DNA from 4 places in the Cryobacterium sp. TS_SC_7 genome. Region 4 is predicted to be linked to each of the others. Evidence: predicted binding sites of a transcription regulator. Region 4 holds the regulator's gene; each other region holds the start of a gene.

What was found. Region 4 encodes LexA, which represses DNA repair genes until DNA is damaged. Its sites were predicted from a motif close to TCGAACANNTGTTCGA; they were not measured.
Region 1: the regulator LexA is predicted to act here: its motif matches at 1,466-1,481, upstream of AC0J5J_RS01000 (DNA polymerase III subunit alpha).
Region 2: the regulator LexA is predicted to act here: its motif matches at 2,294-2,309, upstream of AC0J5J_RS05805 (HNH endonuclease signature motif containing protein).
Region 3: the regulator LexA is predicted to act here: its motif matches at 2,304-2,319, upstream of AC0J5J_RS06390 (DUF222 domain-containing protein).

What each region holds. Positions count from the first base shown of each region.
Region 1 covers NZ_CM149589.1:225,888-230,076, reverse strand. Annotated here, with positions in the region: gene AC0J5J_RS01010 (3-hydroxyisobutyryl-CoA hydrolase) at 1-185, shown strand, start outside; gene AC0J5J_RS01005 (AI-2E family transporter) at 203-1,330, opposite strand; gene AC0J5J_RS01000 (DNA polymerase III subunit alpha) at 1,520-4,189, shown strand, end outside.
Region 2 covers NZ_CM149589.1:1,239,094-1,243,282, reverse strand. Annotated here, with positions in the region: gene AC0J5J_RS05820 (sugar ABC transporter substrate-binding protein) at 1-391, shown strand, start outside; gene AC0J5J_RS05815 (ABC transporter permease) at 388-1,428, shown strand; gene AC0J5J_RS05810 (ATP-binding cassette domain-containing protein) at 1,425-2,219, shown strand; gene AC0J5J_RS05805 (HNH endonuclease signature motif containing protein) at 2,329-3,846, shown strand; gene AC0J5J_RS05800 (maleylpyruvate isomerase family mycothiol-dependent enzyme) at 3,900-4,189, shown strand, end outside.
Region 3 covers NZ_CM149589.1:1,379,725-1,383,913, reverse strand. Annotated here, with positions in the region: gene AC0J5J_RS06395 (cation-translocating P-type ATPase) at 1-1,991, opposite strand, end outside; gene AC0J5J_RS06390 (DUF222 domain-containing protein) at 2,383-3,864, shown strand; gene AC0J5J_RS06385 (AMIN-like domain-containing (lipo)protein) at 3,908-4,189, opposite strand, start outside.
Region 4 covers NZ_CM149589.1:3,296,727-3,300,915, reverse strand. Annotated here, with positions in the region: gene hisH (imidazole glycerol phosphate synthase subunit HisH) at 1-189, opposite strand, end outside; gene hisB (imidazoleglycerol-phosphate dehydratase HisB) at 186-809, opposite strand; gene AC0J5J_RS15155 (histidinol-phosphate transaminase) at 836-1,924, opposite strand; gene AC0J5J_RS15150 (LysM peptidoglycan-binding domain-containing protein) at 1,994-2,350, opposite strand; gene lexA (transcriptional repressor LexA) at 2,634-3,335, shown strand; gene metE (5-methyltetrahydropteroyltriglutamate--homocysteine S-methyltransferase) at 3,492-4,189, opposite strand, start outside.

The sequences.
Region 1 (4,189 bases), 260 kb from region 4:
CGACCCGGATGCGCGAAACGGTGGCCCTGGGTCGCGGGCTGCTCGGCGGCAACGGCATCAGCACCCGGTACGAAATGGCCAAGATCTTCGCCGACGCCGAGGCGATCTATTCCTACGAGGGCAGTTACGAGATCAACGCCCTGCTGGTGGGCCGTGCCGTGACGGGCCTGTCCGCCTTCGACTGATCGCCCGGTGCGGGCGGCTAGACCGTCGCGCCGGCCGCCCCGATCGAGAGTCCAGGCGGGACGGATTCGGCCGACGCGACCGGCTGTACGGGAACGGGCGGCAGGGTGGGCGCGTTCCAGGCCTTGATGACGGCCCAGCCCACGGCGGCGATCGGCACGGAGATGATCGCGCCGACGATGCCGCCCAGGATCGTGCCGGCCGTCAGGGCCAGCAGAATGACAAGGCCGTGCAGGCGCAGCGACTTGCCGAGCACCACCGGGGAGAGGAAGTTGCCCTCGAGCTGGTTCACACCCACCACGATCGCGACCACGATGATGGCGGTGGTCAGGTCGTTCGTGACCAGGGCGACCAGGGCGGCCAGGATGCCGGCGGCCGTCGCCCCGACGATGGGGATGAAGGCGCCGACGAACACGATGACGGCGAGCGGCAGCGCGAGCGGAACCTGCAGGATCCACAGTCCGATCCCGATGAACAGGGCGTCGACGAAGGCGACGATCGCCGTGCCGCGCACATAGTTGCCGAACACCTCGACGCTGCGCAGGCCGATCCGAACGGCGCGCGCGTGCCGCGTGCCGGCGAGCGGCTGGATCAGGAAGCTCCAGATGTGGGGGCCGTCCTTGAGGAAGTAGAACAGCACGACGAGGCCGAGCACCAGGCCGGCCACGATCTCGGCGGCCACGGAGACCCCGGCCAGAGCACCGGACCCGAACTGGCTGCTGGTGGCGAACGCGATGACCGACTCCCGCACCGAATCGATCTGGGCGGAATCGATCGGCAGCGTGCCGCTGGTGAGGAGATCCTGCAGTGCGTCCAGGCCCTCATTGGCCGAGGTGAACAGGGTGTTCCACTCACCACGGATGCCGAACACGACGAGGGTGACGACGCCGCCGAAGACCGCGACGCTCCCGATCAGGGTGATCGCCGCGGCGAGGGACTCGTTCGCCCCGCGGGCCAGCAGGAACCTCATGACGGGGCGCAGCGCCGACGCCACGATCAGCGCGAGCAGAAGCGGGATGAAGACCAGCTTGAGCTGGGTGATCCCGAAGATCGCCACCACGAGCAGCGCGAGCACCAGAAGGGCCTGGCCGGATCGGATGGAAGCCCGGCCGAGGTAATCCGTCCAGGACGAAGTGGGGGTTGTCATGGGGATCTCCAAACGAGGCGATACACGAGGGCGGGGCAACCGGGAACGGCAACTGAGTTCCCCAGCCTATCCAGAGAGCCGGCTCAACCAGACTGACGGTGGCGCGTGTCGCCCGTGTGACGTACACTCCCTACATCGAACACTTGTTCTAAGTCGCGCATTCGACCAGGCTGCCAAAGGAGTACACACATGTTTTCGCACCTCCATGTCGCGAGCGCCTACTCCACCCACTTCGGGGTCACGCTCCCCGAGGCGCTGGCCGAGCAGACGCGGGAGCAGAACGGTTCCTTTCTCGCCCTCACCGACCGCGACGGCCTCTACGGCGCCGTCAAGCATGTGCGTGCGTGCGTGGCGGAGGGCATCCGGCCGGGGCTGGGCGCCGACCTCGCGGTGCACGACGACGACGGGCAGCCGCTGGGCCGGGTCGTCGTGCTCGCCCATGGCAACCTGGACGGCCGTGGCTACGCCGCCCTCTGCCGCGCGGTCAGCGCCGCCCACCGCTCACCGGGCCAGCCCAGCATCGCCCGCACCCGGCTGGCCGAGCTGGCCGGGCTCAGCTGCCTCACGGTGCTGCTCGGGCCTGCCTCCGATGTGGGCCAATCGGTCGAGCGCCGCGACACGGACGCAGCCGGATCCTGCCTCAGCACCTGGCTGCGCACCATGCCGCCGCAGTCGGTGGCCGGCGAGATCGTCTGCCACCTGGCCGAGCCGGGCACGACCGGCAGCGTGACGCCGGCCACCCGCATGCTCGCCCTCTTCGAGCACGCCGCCGTGCCTGCTGTGCTCACCAACGCCGTTCGGTACGGCACCCCCGACGAGGCCGTCACCGCCGACCTGGCCGACGCCGCCCGCACTCTGACGGCGTTGGCGGACCTCGAGCAGCTGCAGAGCAACGGGCAGGCCTGGCTGAAGCCCGAGGGCGCCATGCGGCAGGTGGCCCGCATGGTCGTCGATGCCGGGCTGCACGACGACGGCGCCGTGGACCGGCTCTTCCGCGACACGGAGTCGCTCGCCGACCGGTGCAGCCTCGACCCGGACTCCGACATCGGGCTCGGCCGGCCCCGCATGCCGGAGGCGCGCATCATCGGGGTCACGGGTGACCCGCTCACCGAGCTGCGCGCCCGGGCCAGCGCCGGCATCGACGGCCTGTACTCCCACTCCGCGCTGGGCGAGGCGGCACATGCCCGCCTGGCGCATGAGCTGAAGACCGTCGAGCAGCTCGGATTCGCCGGGTATTTCCTCACCGTCGCCCGGGTGGCGGACATCATCCGAGGCATGGGCATCCGCATCCAGGCACGAGGGTCCGGGGTGGGTTCGGTCCTCAATTACGCCCTGCGCACCTCCTCCGTCGAGCCCATCTCCAACGGCCTGCTCTGGGAACGTTTCCTCTCCCCCGAACGGCAAACCCTGCCCGACATCGATATCGACGTGGAATCGGCACGCCGCCACGACATCTACCGAACGCTCTTCGACACCTTCGGCAGCGACCGGGTGTCGCTGATGTCCATGACGAATGCCTACCGCGGCCGGGGCGCGGTGCGGGATGCGGGCCTTGCCCTCGGCATGAACCACGAAGAGGTCGCCGCCGTCGCCAAGCAGATCTGGCGGTTCAACGCCCGGGACTTCCGGCGGGCCCTGGCCGAGAAACCCGAACTGGCCGACTTCGCCGCCGAGGTGCGGGCGTCCTCGCAGCTCGAGCTGCTCGTCGACCTCACCGCCAAACTCGACCGGTTGCCCCGGCACATTTCGGTGCATCCGTGCGGGGTCATCCTCTCCGACGCGTCACTGCTCGACCGCACGCCCGTGCAGGCGTCCGGCATGGGGCTGCCCATGTCCCAGTTCGACAAGCACGACATGGACCCGATGGGCCTGATCAAACTCGACATCCTCGGCGTGCGCATGCAGTCGGCCATGGCCCACGCCGTCGAGGAGCACCATCGTCTCTCCGGCGAGAGCATCGACCTCGACCGGATTCCCCTCGACGACCCGGCCACCTTCGAGCTGATCCGCTCCACCCGCACCCTGGGCATCTTCCAGATCGAGTCGCCAGGCCAGATGGAGCTGGTCGGCAAACTGCAGCCGCGGGTCTTCAACGACCTGACCGTCGAGATCTCCCTGTTCCGGCCCGGCCCGATGAAGAACAACATGCCTCTGAAATACCTTCAGGCCCGGCACGGCGAGGTTGCCCCCGACTACATCCACCCTCGGTTCGAGCCGTTCCTGCGGGAGACCGAGGGCGTGGTGATCTTCCACGAGCAGGTGATGCACCTGTTCAACGAGCTCACCGGGTGCGGGCTCGGCCGGGCGGACGTCTTCCGCCGTCACCTGGGCAAGCCCGAGCAGCTTCCCCGCATCGAGGAGTTCGTGCGCGAGCGTGCCGCCGAGCGCGGCTTCGCGCCCGACGTGATCGACCGGGTCTGGACGGTGCTCGCCGGGTTCGGCAGCTTCGGTTTCGCCAAGGCGCACGGCGCCGCGTTCGCCCTTCCCACCTATCAGTCCGCCTGGTTGAAGACGCATCATCCGGCGGTGTTCCTCGCCGGCCTGCTCACGCACGCCCCCGGCATGTGGCCGAAGGACCTGATCGTGGCCGAGGCGCGCAACCTCGGCGTGCCCGTGCTCGGTCTCGACGTGCAGAGCAGTGCACTGGACTACCGGGTGGAGCAGATCGACGGCGGCGGGCAACGCGGCATCCGCCTGGCCCTGCCCGAACTGGCCGGCTGCACGGCGGCCGAACGCGCCCGCATCGTTCGCCACCAGCCGTTCACCTCGTTGCAGGACTTTCGCGATCGGGTTCGCCCCCGGCGCAGCACCTTCGAGGCTCTGGCCCGGGTGGGGGCGCTCGACTCATTCATCGGCTAC
Region 2 (4,189 bases), 1.3 Mb from region 4:
CGTGCAGGTCGACGTCGCCAACCTCGCCGATGCCCAGAACACCATCAAGAGCAAACTCCTGGCCGATCCGTCCATCGACGCCGTGCTCACGCTGCAGACCGGCGTAGCCGTGGCCGCGAGCCAGGCCGTCGATGAAGCGGGCAGCTCGGCCACGCTGGCCACCTTCGACGTCTCGGCCGACGTGACCCGGCTCATCCTGGACGGTGGCATGTTGTTCGCCGTCGACCAGCAGCCGTACTCGCAGGGTTACCTGCCGGTGTCGTTCCTGACTCTGCAGAAGCGCAATGGCGATGTCGTCGGTGGCGGGCTGCCCGTCTATTCCGGTCCGGGCTTCGTGACGAAGGAGAACGCGGCCGAGGTCGCCACGTTCGCGGAGAACGGCACGAGATGACCGTCGTCGTGGAGGCAGAGTTCACGGATCGGCTGAAACGGTCGCATCCGCTGCTCACTCTGTTGCGCCGGCCCGAGGTCGGCGCGCTTGTCGCGGCCGTGGCGATCTTCCTGTTCTTCTCTTTCTTCACGCAGGCATTCCTGACCCCTGCTGGTGTGTCCACCTGGCTGTACTCAGCCTCTCTCTTCGGGATCATGGCCGTGGCCGTCGCCCTGCTCATGATCGGCGGAGAGTTCGACCTCTCGGCCGGGGCGATGACGGGCACCACCGGGCTCATCGTGGGTGTGGTGACCACCCAGTGGGGACTGAACCTCGCGCTCGCGCTCGTGCTGGCCCTGGCCGTTGCCCTCGCGATCGGCGCCGCCAACGCGTTCGTCGTGATGAAGACCGGCCTGCCGAGCTTCATCGTGACTTTGGCCACGTTCTTCATCCTGCAGGGCTGCAACCTGGCTGTGACGAAGCTCGTGACCGGCAGCGTCGCCATCCAGGGCATGAATGCTGTGCCCGGTTTCCAGCAGGCCAAGGTCTTCTTCGGGTCGTCGTTCCCCGTGCTGGGCCTGGAAGTCAAGGTCTCCATCGTCTGGTGGATCGCACTCACCGCACTGGCCACCTGGGTTTTGCTGCGCACCCGGCCCGGCAACTGGGTCTTCGCCGTCGGCGGCGAGGTCACGAGCGCCCGGCAGGTCGGGGTGCCCGTCTTCCGGGTGAAGCTCGGACTGTTCATGACCACGGCCGGCGCCGGCTGGCTGGTGGGCATGCTGCAACTCTTCGACGTGTCAACCGTGCAGGCCACCACCGGAGTCGGCCAGGAGTTCATCTACATCATCTGTGCCGTCGTTGGCGGATGCCTGCTCACGGGCGGTTACGGTTCGGCGATCGGCGCGGCCCTCGGTGCCCTGATCTACGGCATGACGCTGCAGGGCATCGTGTTCGCGCAGTGGGACAACAACTGGCTGAAGGCCTTCCTCGGCGGGATGCTGCTGCTCGCCGTGCTGGTCAACCTCCTCGTTCGCCGCCAGGCCGGGATGCGCTCATGACGCCGGCGCCGATCCGTCCGGAGCCGATCCTCGAGGTGCGAGACATCGGCAAGGCCTATGGCGCAGTGCGGGCGCTGCAGGGCGTGTCGGCATCCGTCGGCGCCGGAGAGGTGCTCTGCGTTCTGGGAGACAACGGCGCGGGAAAGTCCACGTTCATCAAGATCCTGGCGGGCGCCCACCCGCACTCGGAGGGCACGCTCCTCGCCTTCGGGGCGGAACGCCGCTTCATGCATCCGCGGGAGGCGCTCGACCTCGGGATCGCCACCGTGTACCAGGATCTGGCCGTGGTCGGGCTGATGCCGGTGTGGCGCAACTTCTTCCTCGGCGCCGAGCTGACCCGCGGCAGAGGCCCGCTGCGGCGACTCGATGTGGCCGGGATGCGCGCCACGACGAAGCACGAGCTCGCCCGGATGGGCATCGACCTGCGCGATGTGGACCAGCCGATCGGAACGCTCTCCGGCGGGGAACGGCAGTCCGTCGCCATCGCGCGCGCGGTGTACTTCGGGGCGAAGGTCGTCATCCTCGACGAACCCACGTCGGCGCTCGGCGTGAAGCAGGCCGGGGTCGTGCTCTCCTACATCGCCCGGGCCCGGGACCGGGGGCTCGGCGTGGTCTTCATCACGCACAATCCCCACCACGCCTACCCGGTCGGCGACCGTTTTCTGCTGCTGCAGCGCGGCCGGAGCCTGGGTGACTTCGCCAAGAGCGAGATCACGATCGACGAGATGACGGCTCTGATGGCCGGCGGTGCCGAACTCGAGGCGCTGGCCCACGAGCTGGAGCGCCGGTAGATTTCGGAGGAGTGCCGGGCGATCACCGCTCGTTATTATGTCTGATGCTCACCAGAATTTATTTCTGCTTTCACTAGAATATGTGTTCTAACTGAGCTAGAATCATCTTGTGACCAACCCCACCGAAACCCTCGCAGCGGATGCCGCGCCCGGCCCGTCAGCCGCGGCGCTGGTGGTGGCTGAGCTGCGGGCTCTCGCGGGTGAACTGGGGTCGACCCTGGCGTGTGCGGGGGTGCGGAGCTTTGACGATGACGGGTTGCTGCAGGTGACCACGGCGGTCGAGGTGCTCGGCCGCCGCGTCGACGCACTCCGGGTGGCGGCGGCCGGGGAGGTCGCCGACCGGTCCCGCCCCGAGCTCGGCACCTCGCAGTTGTCGGCGAAGAAGGGCTGCCGCACCGCCGGCGAACTGCTCGAGCGGCTCACCCTGGTGTCGGGCCCGACCGCCGGGCGACGGATGCGGCTGGGCAAGCAGCTCCGCACCGGCCGCTCCCTGAGCGGCGAACCGCTGCCGCCCACCTTTCCGGCGACCTCGATCGCTCTGGCCACCGGCGCGATCGGCGTCGACACGGCCGACGCCATCCTGACCGCCTTGACGCCCACGCTGCGGTGCACCGACCTGGACTCGGTGCAGGCCGCGGAGAGCGAGCTGGTGGCGTCGGCGACGGGCACGAGTGCGCAGACCCCGGTGCCCGCGCCGGCGGATGAGGTCCGGTTGCAGGGCTCCGTCTGGAAGGCCGTGCTCGCGCCCGACGGGTCGCGGCCCGACGACCACGCCGCGGTGGCGCGGTCGTTCCGGCTCGGCCGGGAACGCGACGGCGTGGTGCCGGTGTCGGGGTCGTTGATGCCCGAGATCGCGGGCAAGCTGCGCCGCCTGTTCGACGCGTATCTGTCGCCGAAGAGTGCGCCGGTCGCCTTCCACGCCGAGGAAGACGCCGACACAAACCGGGAGGGGCTCACACCGGAGCAGGCGCGGGAGCAGGCGCTGCTCGAACGGGATGACCGCACGCCCGACCAGCGGCGGCACGACGTGTTCGCCGTGATCGTCGACGTCGCCGCCCGCGCCGGCGAGGCACCGACCATCGGCGGCGCCCCCGCCACGGTGCTGGTCAGCGTGCGGGAACAGGACCTCAACGCGGACTTCGGCCAGGGCCGCGGCGTCGGCTGGATCGACGGCGTCGATTCCCCGATCCCGATCAGTGCCGTCAAGGATCTGGTCAGCACCGGCGGACAGCAGAAGGTCGTGATCAACGACGAGGGCCGCATCATCAAGCTCGGTTCCCCCGAGCGCTGCTTCACGCCCGCGCAGAGACGCGCGATCCAACTCCGCGACGGCACCTGCATCATCCCCTGGTGCAAAATCCCCGCCGGCATGACCGAGATCCACCACGTCATCCCGCATTCCGAGGGCGGGGAAACCCACACCGACAACGGCGTCTGCCTCTGCTGGTTCCACCACCGCTACCTCGCCGCCTCCGGCTGGGCCATCCGGATGGTGCGCGGCGCCGTGCAGATCATGGCACCACCCTGGCTCGAAACCGGGGCACGCAAATGGCGAAGGGTCACGAAGTCACGCACCCGGATGACCGACGCCATCGAACGCAAGAACATGACCCGCGACGATCAGTAGCCTGTTATCGTCGCGTACCGTGGAGTCCCAGGTTGTCCGACGACAGGAGCCCCATGATCACACCCCGCGATGCGTCCGATCTGGCCGCCCGGCAATCGACCCTGGCCCTCGCGCGGCAGGGTACGAAATTCTTCGGCCGCGAGCTGCACTCGCTCACCGATGACGAACTCGATGGCGACTCGCTTCTGCCGGGTTGGACCCGCCGTCACGTGGTGGCACACGTGGCATCCAACGCCCGGGCGCTGGGCCGACTGGCACAGTGGGCCGACACGGGCGTGGAGACCGTGATGTACGCCTCGCCGGAGGCGCGGAACGCCGAGGTCGCTGCGGGCAGCATCCTCCG
Region 3 (4,189 bases), 1.4 Mb from region 4:
ACGCCGTCTCCGGTCATCGCGACGATGTCGCCGTTGGCCTGCAGGGCGTCGACGATGCGCAGCTTGTGGTGGGGGGAGACGCGGGCGAAGACGGATGTCCCGCGCACCGCTTCCCGCAGCCCCGGCTCGTCGAGGAGGTCGAGATCCGCTCCCGCCAGCGCCGGCGCACCGGGTTCGACGATCCCCAGGTCGCTCGCGATCCGTGCGGCGGTCGTCGGATGGTCACCCGTGATCATGACCACCCGCACACCCGCCCGGTGGGCTTCCTTGATGGCAGGGGTCACCTCGGTGCGGGGTGGATCGATGATGCCCACGACCCCGGCGTAGATGAGGCCCTGCTCGTCGGCCTCGTCGAGCGGGGCCGTGTTCTCGTCGGCGCGGCTGTAGGCCACACCCAGCGTGCGGAAGGCCTGGGCGGAGAGCGCCTGGATGTCGGCGAGCATCCGTTGTCGCCGCTCGTCGGTCAGGGGTACGACGCTCTCGCCGACCTGAAGAAAGGTGCACCGCTCAAGGAGAATGTCGGGTGCGCCCTTGCTGAAGATGCGCAGGCTCCCGTCGCTGGTCTCCTGATGCAGGGTGGACATCATCTTGCGCTCCGAGGTGAAGGGCATCTCGTCCAGACGGTCGAACCGGGCCATGTGGCCTGTGGTTCCCTCGAGCTTGGCCGCCGCCACCAGGAACGCCGCCTCGGTGGGGTCACCCTGAATCTCCCACTCGCCGTTCTTCTCGGTGAGCTGGGCGTTGCCGGCGAGGGATCCCGCGCCCAGCACCAGCTGGGCCTCGTACCGGAGGCACAGGTCGGTGAGCGGCGCGTCACCCTGACGCACGTCGCCTTCCGGGCGGTAGCCCACCCCGGTCACGTCGACCCGGCCGGAGGCCGTCAGCAGCTGCTGGATCGTCATCTCATTGCGGGTCAGCGTGCCGGTCTTATCGCAGCAGATCACGGAAGCGGAGCCCAGGGTCTCCACGGATTTCAGGTTCTTGACCACGGCGTTCTGCCGCGCCATCCGTTGCACGCCGATGGAGAGGATGACCGACAGAATCGCCGGCAGACCCTCGGGAACGGCAGCGACGGCAAGGGACACCCCGAGCAGGAACACGGTGACGAAGTCGGCCGGGGTGGACACCCCCTGCACCAGCACGATGGTCAGCATCACGACGATGGCGATCACGATCACCACGACGCTGAGCAGCTTGCCGATGTGGCCGATCTCGACTTGCAGCGGCGTCGGGTGCGTCTCGGTGCGCTCGAGCATGGAGGCGATGGCGCCCACCTCGGTGTTCATGCCGGTCCCGGTGACGATGCCGCGGCCGACCCCCTGGCTGACGGCCGTGCCCTTGAAGACCATGTTCAGGCGGTCGCCGAGGGCGGCGGGGGCAGGGAGTGTGCGTGGGTGTTTGGTGACAGCCGAACTTTCGCCCGTCAGGGAGGCCTCGGCGATGCGCAGCGAGTTCGCCTCGGTGAGCCGGGCATCCGCCCCGACGCTGTCTCCCTCGCCCAGCACCAGCAGGTCCCCGCGCACCAGCTCGGTGCTCGGCAGGGTGGTGAGCAGGCCGTCGCGCATGACGGTCGAGGATGCCGCGGTCATGGTGGACAGGGCGGCCACCGCGTTGTCCGCGCGCGCCTCCTGCACCAGGCCGAGCACGGCGTTGAGCACCACGATGGCGGCGATCACCAGGGCATCGACGGGCAGGCCCTGGGAGCCTTCGATCAGCCAGGCGCCGAGCGACACCGCGGTGGCGACCAGCAGCAGGTATATCAGAGGGTCGTTGAACTGGGCCAGGATTCTGCGCCAGACCGGAACCGGGCGCACGGCACGGAGTTCGTTCGGGCCCTCGGCGGCGAGGCGGCGGGCGGCTTCGGCCGCGGTCAGGCCCAGGTGGGCATCGGCCTCGAGCCGGCGGGCGATCTCGGTGGCATCGGCCAGTGAAGGGTCGAGGTCGAGGGGGTCGATCCGGTCCAGTTGTTCCGATTGAGCAGGTGCGTCCATCGGGTGGGTTCCTCTTTCCGCGAAATACCGGGTCAGTCTGGCCCGCGGCACCTTCCAGTGTAGAACCGCTGGGGCAACGACCCGGCGGCCCCCCGTCAGTGGCGGTCCGCCGGTGGTCGAGCCTGTCGAGACCTGAGGCACCGACACCCGGAGGTGCCGGCAGCTTCCGACACCAACTGCGACACCAACTGCGACACCAACTTCGGAGATTTTCGAGAAACGCCGCCCATCGAGGTGCCGCGAACGGCGCGTCGCGACAATCTCCTCAGTTGCGAGCGGTCGGCCTGCAGCACGCCACGCGCACAGATGTCGTAGAACACTACTTCGAAAACCTTTGACTATTAGGTGACAGACTCTCGACTTCGCGTACTATTCCTGCTATTCTCGACGCATGACCACCACCGCAGACGACCTCAGAACGGCAACGGATGCCGTCGCCCGGCTGGGCTCCTCCTGCGCCGACTACGAGGCACTCGCCGATGCCGAAGTGCTGGCCGGTCAGAAGCAGATCGCGGCAGCCCGGCGGCTCCTCGACACCCGGTCGGCGTGGATGGCCGCAACCATCGCCCGCCGCTCCCGGCCCGAGCTCGGCCATTCCGGTCTGGCCGCCCAGCAGGGGTTCCTCTCGCCCGAGGCGCTGATTCAGACGGTGACCGGCTCGACGAAGAACGATGCGTTCAAGCTCGTTGCCGTCGGCACGATGATGGCCGATGCCGAAGCAGCGGAGAAACTGGTCGAGGCCGCCGTGGAATCATCCGATGTGGATGCCGCCGCGGTCGCTTCGTTCGCCGCGAAGGTGCCGTGGCAGGCGCCGATCGCCCGGGCCGTCACCGACGGCACCCTCTCGGTCGATGCGGCCGAGTCGATCCGTTCCGGTCTGGGGCAGATCGACGCCGCGGTCACTGCGGAGAAACTCGGCACCGCCCTCGAGACCCTCCTCGCCGAGGCCGCGTCGCTGAATGTCGACCAGGTCTTCAAACTCGCCCGCCGGATGCGCGACCAGCTCGACGAGGCCGGCATCGCCGCCCGGGAGAAGCAGGCCCACGACGATCGGTTCCTGCGGGTGTACCGGCTTGGCAACGGCAAGGTGCGCCTGAATGGGCTCTTCGCCCCGGAAGACGGCGAGTTCGTGCTCTCCACGTTCGACTCGATCACGAGCCCCCGCCGCGGCGGGGTGCGCTTTGTCGACAAGGAGAAGGCCGCCTGGGCCAAACGTGTGCAGGATGACCCCCGCAGCACGGAGCAGATCGCCGCCGACGCCCTCGTGCAGTTGCTGAAGATCGCCGGTGAGGCCGACCAGGGACGCGTCTTCGGCGGCCGCCGCCCTTCGGTGCGGGTGATCGTGACCGAGAAGGCCGTGAAGGAGGGCCAGCCGGCCCCCGGCCAGGCCGCCCAGGGTGGCCCGGTTCCCGCCGCAGCCACCGAAACCCGCGAAGCCGCCGCCCACGGGCAGATCGAAGGCAACCCCGTGCCAATATCACAGGAGACCATCGACCGGTTGCTCTGCGACACCGGAACCCGCGGCATCCAGGTCGACGACACCGGGCAGATCATCAACGTCGGACGTGACCAACGACTCTTCACCGAAGCGCAACGGGCGGCGATGGGAGTGCGCGACGGAGGCTGCCGGTGGGTGGACTGCGATAGATCACCCGCCTGGTCTGAAGCACACCACATCAACGAATGGCTTGCCGACAACGGGTACACCGACCTTGCCGACGGGGTGCTGCTCTGCCATCCGCATCACCTGTTGCTGCACAACCAGCACTGGAACATCATCCGCACCGGAAACGACTACTGGCTACGACCACCGGTGGAAGTCGACCCGCAGCAGACGCTGATCGCACTGCCGAGTAAACGAGCGGCGCTGTAACCGGAAGCCGGGTCGCAGGGTACGTTTGCTGTCTTTGCCGGACTCAACGCCAGAGGCTGGCATCGATCTGAATAGCGACGACGAAGAGACGTTGACCCTGCTCGATCTTCTCCACCTCGTAGACGCGAACCAGCGTCTGCGGCACGGTATCCATCGGACGACCGACACCGATCCCGTAGGTGACGTAGCCCTCGAAATCGCCCGCCGGCGCGTAACGGGTGATCGCGTCGTAACCGATGAAAGCCGGCGGCGCCGAAACGACGCTCGACTCACCCTGCTCGGTGTGCGCCTGGGCAACGGTGAAGACCGCCCGCAGAATGCGGCT
Region 4 (4,189 bases):
GCCCCGCACGGCGGTCAGCGCCTGCATCACGGCGCTGAACGCCCCCACACCGGGCACGACCAGGCCGTCGGCCTCGAGCGCTTCACGGCGATCGCTGGTCAGCGTGACGACAGCCCCGGCCAGCTCGAGAGCCTTGACTGCCGAGTGCACGTTTCCCGTGCCGTAGTCGAAGACGACGACGTTGGTCACAGTGCACCCTTGGTGGACGGGATGCCCGACACCAGCGGGTCGAGCGCCTTGGCCTGCCGGAAGGCACGGGCGAAGGCCTTGAACTCGGCTTCGGCGATGTGGTGCGGGTCGCGACCGCCCTGCACCGTGACGTGCACGGTGAGGCCGGCGTTGAAGGCCACGGCCTCGAACACGTGGCGCACCATCGATCCGGTGAAGTGGCCTCCGATCAGGTGGAATTCGAAACCCGCCGGTTCTCCCTGGTGCACGAGATACGGGCGTCCGGAGATGTCGACGACGGCCTGCACGAGCGCCTCGTCGAGCGGCACCAGGGCGTCGCCGTACCGGGAGATGCCGGATTTGTCCCCGAGGGCCTGCTTGATGGCCTGCCCGAGCAGGATTCCGACGTCTTCGACGGTGTGGTGCACGTCGATCTCGATGTCACCGCGCGCCCGCACCGTGAGGTCGGTCAGCGAGTGTTTCGCGAACGCGGTCAATAGGTGGTCGTAGAACGGGACCGAGGTCTGAATGTCGGACTCACCGGTGCCGTCGAGGTTGAGCGACAGGTCGATGCTCGACTCGCTCGTCTCACGCTGCAGGTGGGCGAAACGGGGCGGAGTGGACGCTGAAGAGAAGCTCATACGCCTAGTTTATTGGCCTGATCCGGTCACGGCTGCCCGAGCGCTTCGATGGCGGTGAGGAAGGCGGTCGTCTCCGCTTCGGTGCCGGCGCTGACTCGCAGGTGGCCGGGGATGCCGACGTCCCGCACGAGGACGCCGTCGGCCAGCAGGGCTTCGAACGTGGCCCGCGGGTCTTCGACCCCGCCGAACAGCACGAAGTTGCTCGCACTGCGCAGCGGCGAGTACCCGAGGCAGGTCAGTTCGGCCGAGATGCGGTCGCGCTGGGAGCGGATGTCGTCGACCATCGCGAGCATCGCCGGCGTGTGGGCGAGGGCGGCGACTGCGGCCGCCTGGGTGAGCGCCGACAGGTGGTACGGCAGGCGCACGAGGCGCAGCGCATCCGTCACGGCCGGGTCGGCGGCCAGATACCCGACGCGGGCTCCGGCGAAGGCGAACGCCTTGCTCATGGTGCGGGAGACCAGCAGACGCTCCCGGCCGGGCAGCAGGCTGAGCGCACTCGGCGCGTCGGTCGGGCCGAACTCGTAATAGGCCTCGTCGACGACGACGACACCGTCGGTCGCGTCGTAGACGGCCGCGATGGTGTCCAGGGACAGCGGTGTGCCGGTGGGGTTGTTCGGCGAGCAGAGGAAGACGAGGTCGGGGGCGACCCGGTTGACCCAGTCGACGGCCGTGGCCGGGCTGAGCTCGAAGTCGGCGTCGCGCCCGCCGGCGATCCAGCGGGTGCCGGTTCCGGAGGCGAGCAGCGGGTACATCGAGTATGTCGGTGCAAACCCGAGCACGGACCGCCCGGGACCACCGAAGGCCTGAAGCACCTGCTGCAGCACCTCGTTGGACCCGTTCGCCGCCCAGATGTTCTTGCGGGTCAGCCCATGGCCGAGGTATCGGGCGAGGGAATCGCGCAGTTCTGTGAATTCCCGATCGGGATACCGGTTGACGGTTTTCACCGCGACCGCCAGCGCAGAGACGATGTCCTGCGCCACCTCGTCCGGGATTCCGTGTGTGTTCTCATTCACATTGAGGGCCACCGGCACATGCAGTTGGGGGGCCCCGTAGGGAGTGAGTCCGCGCAGATTATCGCGGAGGGGCAGGTCGCTGAGACTGGTCACTTCCCCCATATTACCGGCGGACGTATCGCGCGAACGGGTTCGGCCGAATCAGGGCCCGCTGGACCAGGACTGAGTGAATCAAAACTCGTTCGGCAGGGCGAGCCTCTGTCCGGGCTGCACGCTGTCGGACGGGAGCTGGTTGAGGCTCACGATCTCGGCGATGACGTCGCGCGGGTCGGACGTCGGGGCGATGGTCTCGGCGAGTTGCCAGAGCGACTGCCCCGATTGAATGGTCACGTAGTCGAAGGCCGTGGCCACACGGCCGACCGTCGAGCTCTCGGCGGCTGCCAGTCCGCCGTTCAGAACGACGACGAATGCCGCGGCCACGAGCGGAAGGCCCGCCAGCGCCGTGAAAACAACGCGACCGCGCCGGGTCAGACGCAGTCGGCTGCGCCCTGTCGCGATGGGGGCGCCAAGATCAAGTGCAGTGCTCATATCCAACCTCCTGTAAGAAGACGCATCCGGCTCTCGGCCGGGAGAGCCGGATGCGAACTTATGTTCCGAATGTATATTCGATATTTCGAACAATCAAGCCCTATTCGGTACTTTCTGAAAAGATTTTTCCGACACACTCGAATACATGTTTGTTTTCTGAGCGTGAGATGGATACAGTTTCGATTGTCTGTTTGAAACTCAATCAGGCACCCCCGACATTCGCGTGAAACGGTCGCCGTCACGGCTGCTGCCAGCGCACCACTCAACACGAGGAGCGACGAACGTGGCACAAGACACCAGCGGTCCCCGCGACAAGGGCGGCACCAGACGGCGCAAGAGCCTGAGCGAGAAACAGCTCGCCATCCTCGACGTGATCCAGCGCTCGGTCAGCCAGCGCGGTTATCCGCCGAGCATGCGCGAGATCGGCGACGCCGTCGGGCTCGCCTCCCTGTCGAGCGTCACCCACCAGCTCAACCAGCTTGAACTGAGCGGTTATCTGCGCCGCGACCCGAATCGTCCCCGCGCCCTCGAAGTTCTGATCGAGATTCCGCAGTCGCCCGAAGACGCCACGTCCGGCACGGAGAGTTTCCACACCGGGGTCCAGGTCGGTGATGCCGCGATGGTGCCGCTCGTCGGCCGCATTGCGGCCGGAATTCCGATCACCGCCGAACAGCAGATCGACGAGATCTTCCCGCTCCCCCGCCAGCTCGTCGGTAAGGGCGATCTCTTCATGCTCAAGGTGACGGGCGAGTCCATGATCGACGCGGCCATCATGGATGGTGACTGGGTCGTCGTTCGGCAGCAGAAGACCGCGGAGAACGGCGAGATCGTCGCGGCCATGCTCGACAACGAGGCCACCGTGAAGGTGTTCCGCCAGCGCGACGGACACACCTGGCTGCTCCCCCGCAACACGAACTTCGAACCGATCGTCGGCGACCACGCCGAGATTCTCGGCAAGGTCGTGGCGGTGCTGCGCTCGGTGTAGGCCGGATCACGGCTCGGGGTCTCGCGGTCTCGACAGGCTCGACCAGCGTCGTGGAGACTCTGATTTGTCGGGTCACCACAGGGTTCAGGAGGCCGGGCACGAACACCGTTTTTCGGTGTCGTGCCCGGCCTTCTGCGTGGGTGCGGCCGGCGCGGACTACGCGGGAACGGCCAGGCGCGTGCGCACGGCGCGGGTGGCGGCGAGCATGTTCCGCAGAGACTGCACCGTCTCGGCATAGCCCCGGGTTTTCAGGCCGCAATCCGGGTTCACCCAGATCTGGCCGGACGGGATGGCCCGGGCGGCCCGCTCGAGCAGGTCGGTCAGCTCGGCGACACTGGGAACCCGCGGCGAGTGGATGTCCCACACACCCGGGCCGATCCCGTGGTCGAAGCCGGAGGTCTGGATATCCCCGACGACCTCCATGCGCGACCGTGCCGCCTCAATGCTGGTCACGTCGGCGTCCAGATTACGGATCGCGTCGATGACGACGCCGAATTCGGAATAACACAGGTGCGTGTGGATCTGCGTCGCCTCGGCCGCACCGGCGGTGGCCAGGCGGAACGAGCCCACCGACCAGTCGAGGTATTCTGCGTGGTCCTCCTTCTTCAGCGGCAGCAGTTCTCGCAGTGCGGGCTCGTCGACCTGGACGATCTGAATTCCCGCTCTCTCGAGGTCGGCGATTTCATCGCGGAGCGCCAGGGCCACCTGCCGGGCCGTGTCGCCGAGCGGCTGGTCATCGCGCACGAACGACCACGCGAGGATCGTCACCGGGCCGGTGAGCATCCCCTTCACCGGTTTGAGCGTCAGACCCTGGGCGTACGCCGACCACTCGACCGTGATCGGCTGCGGCCGGG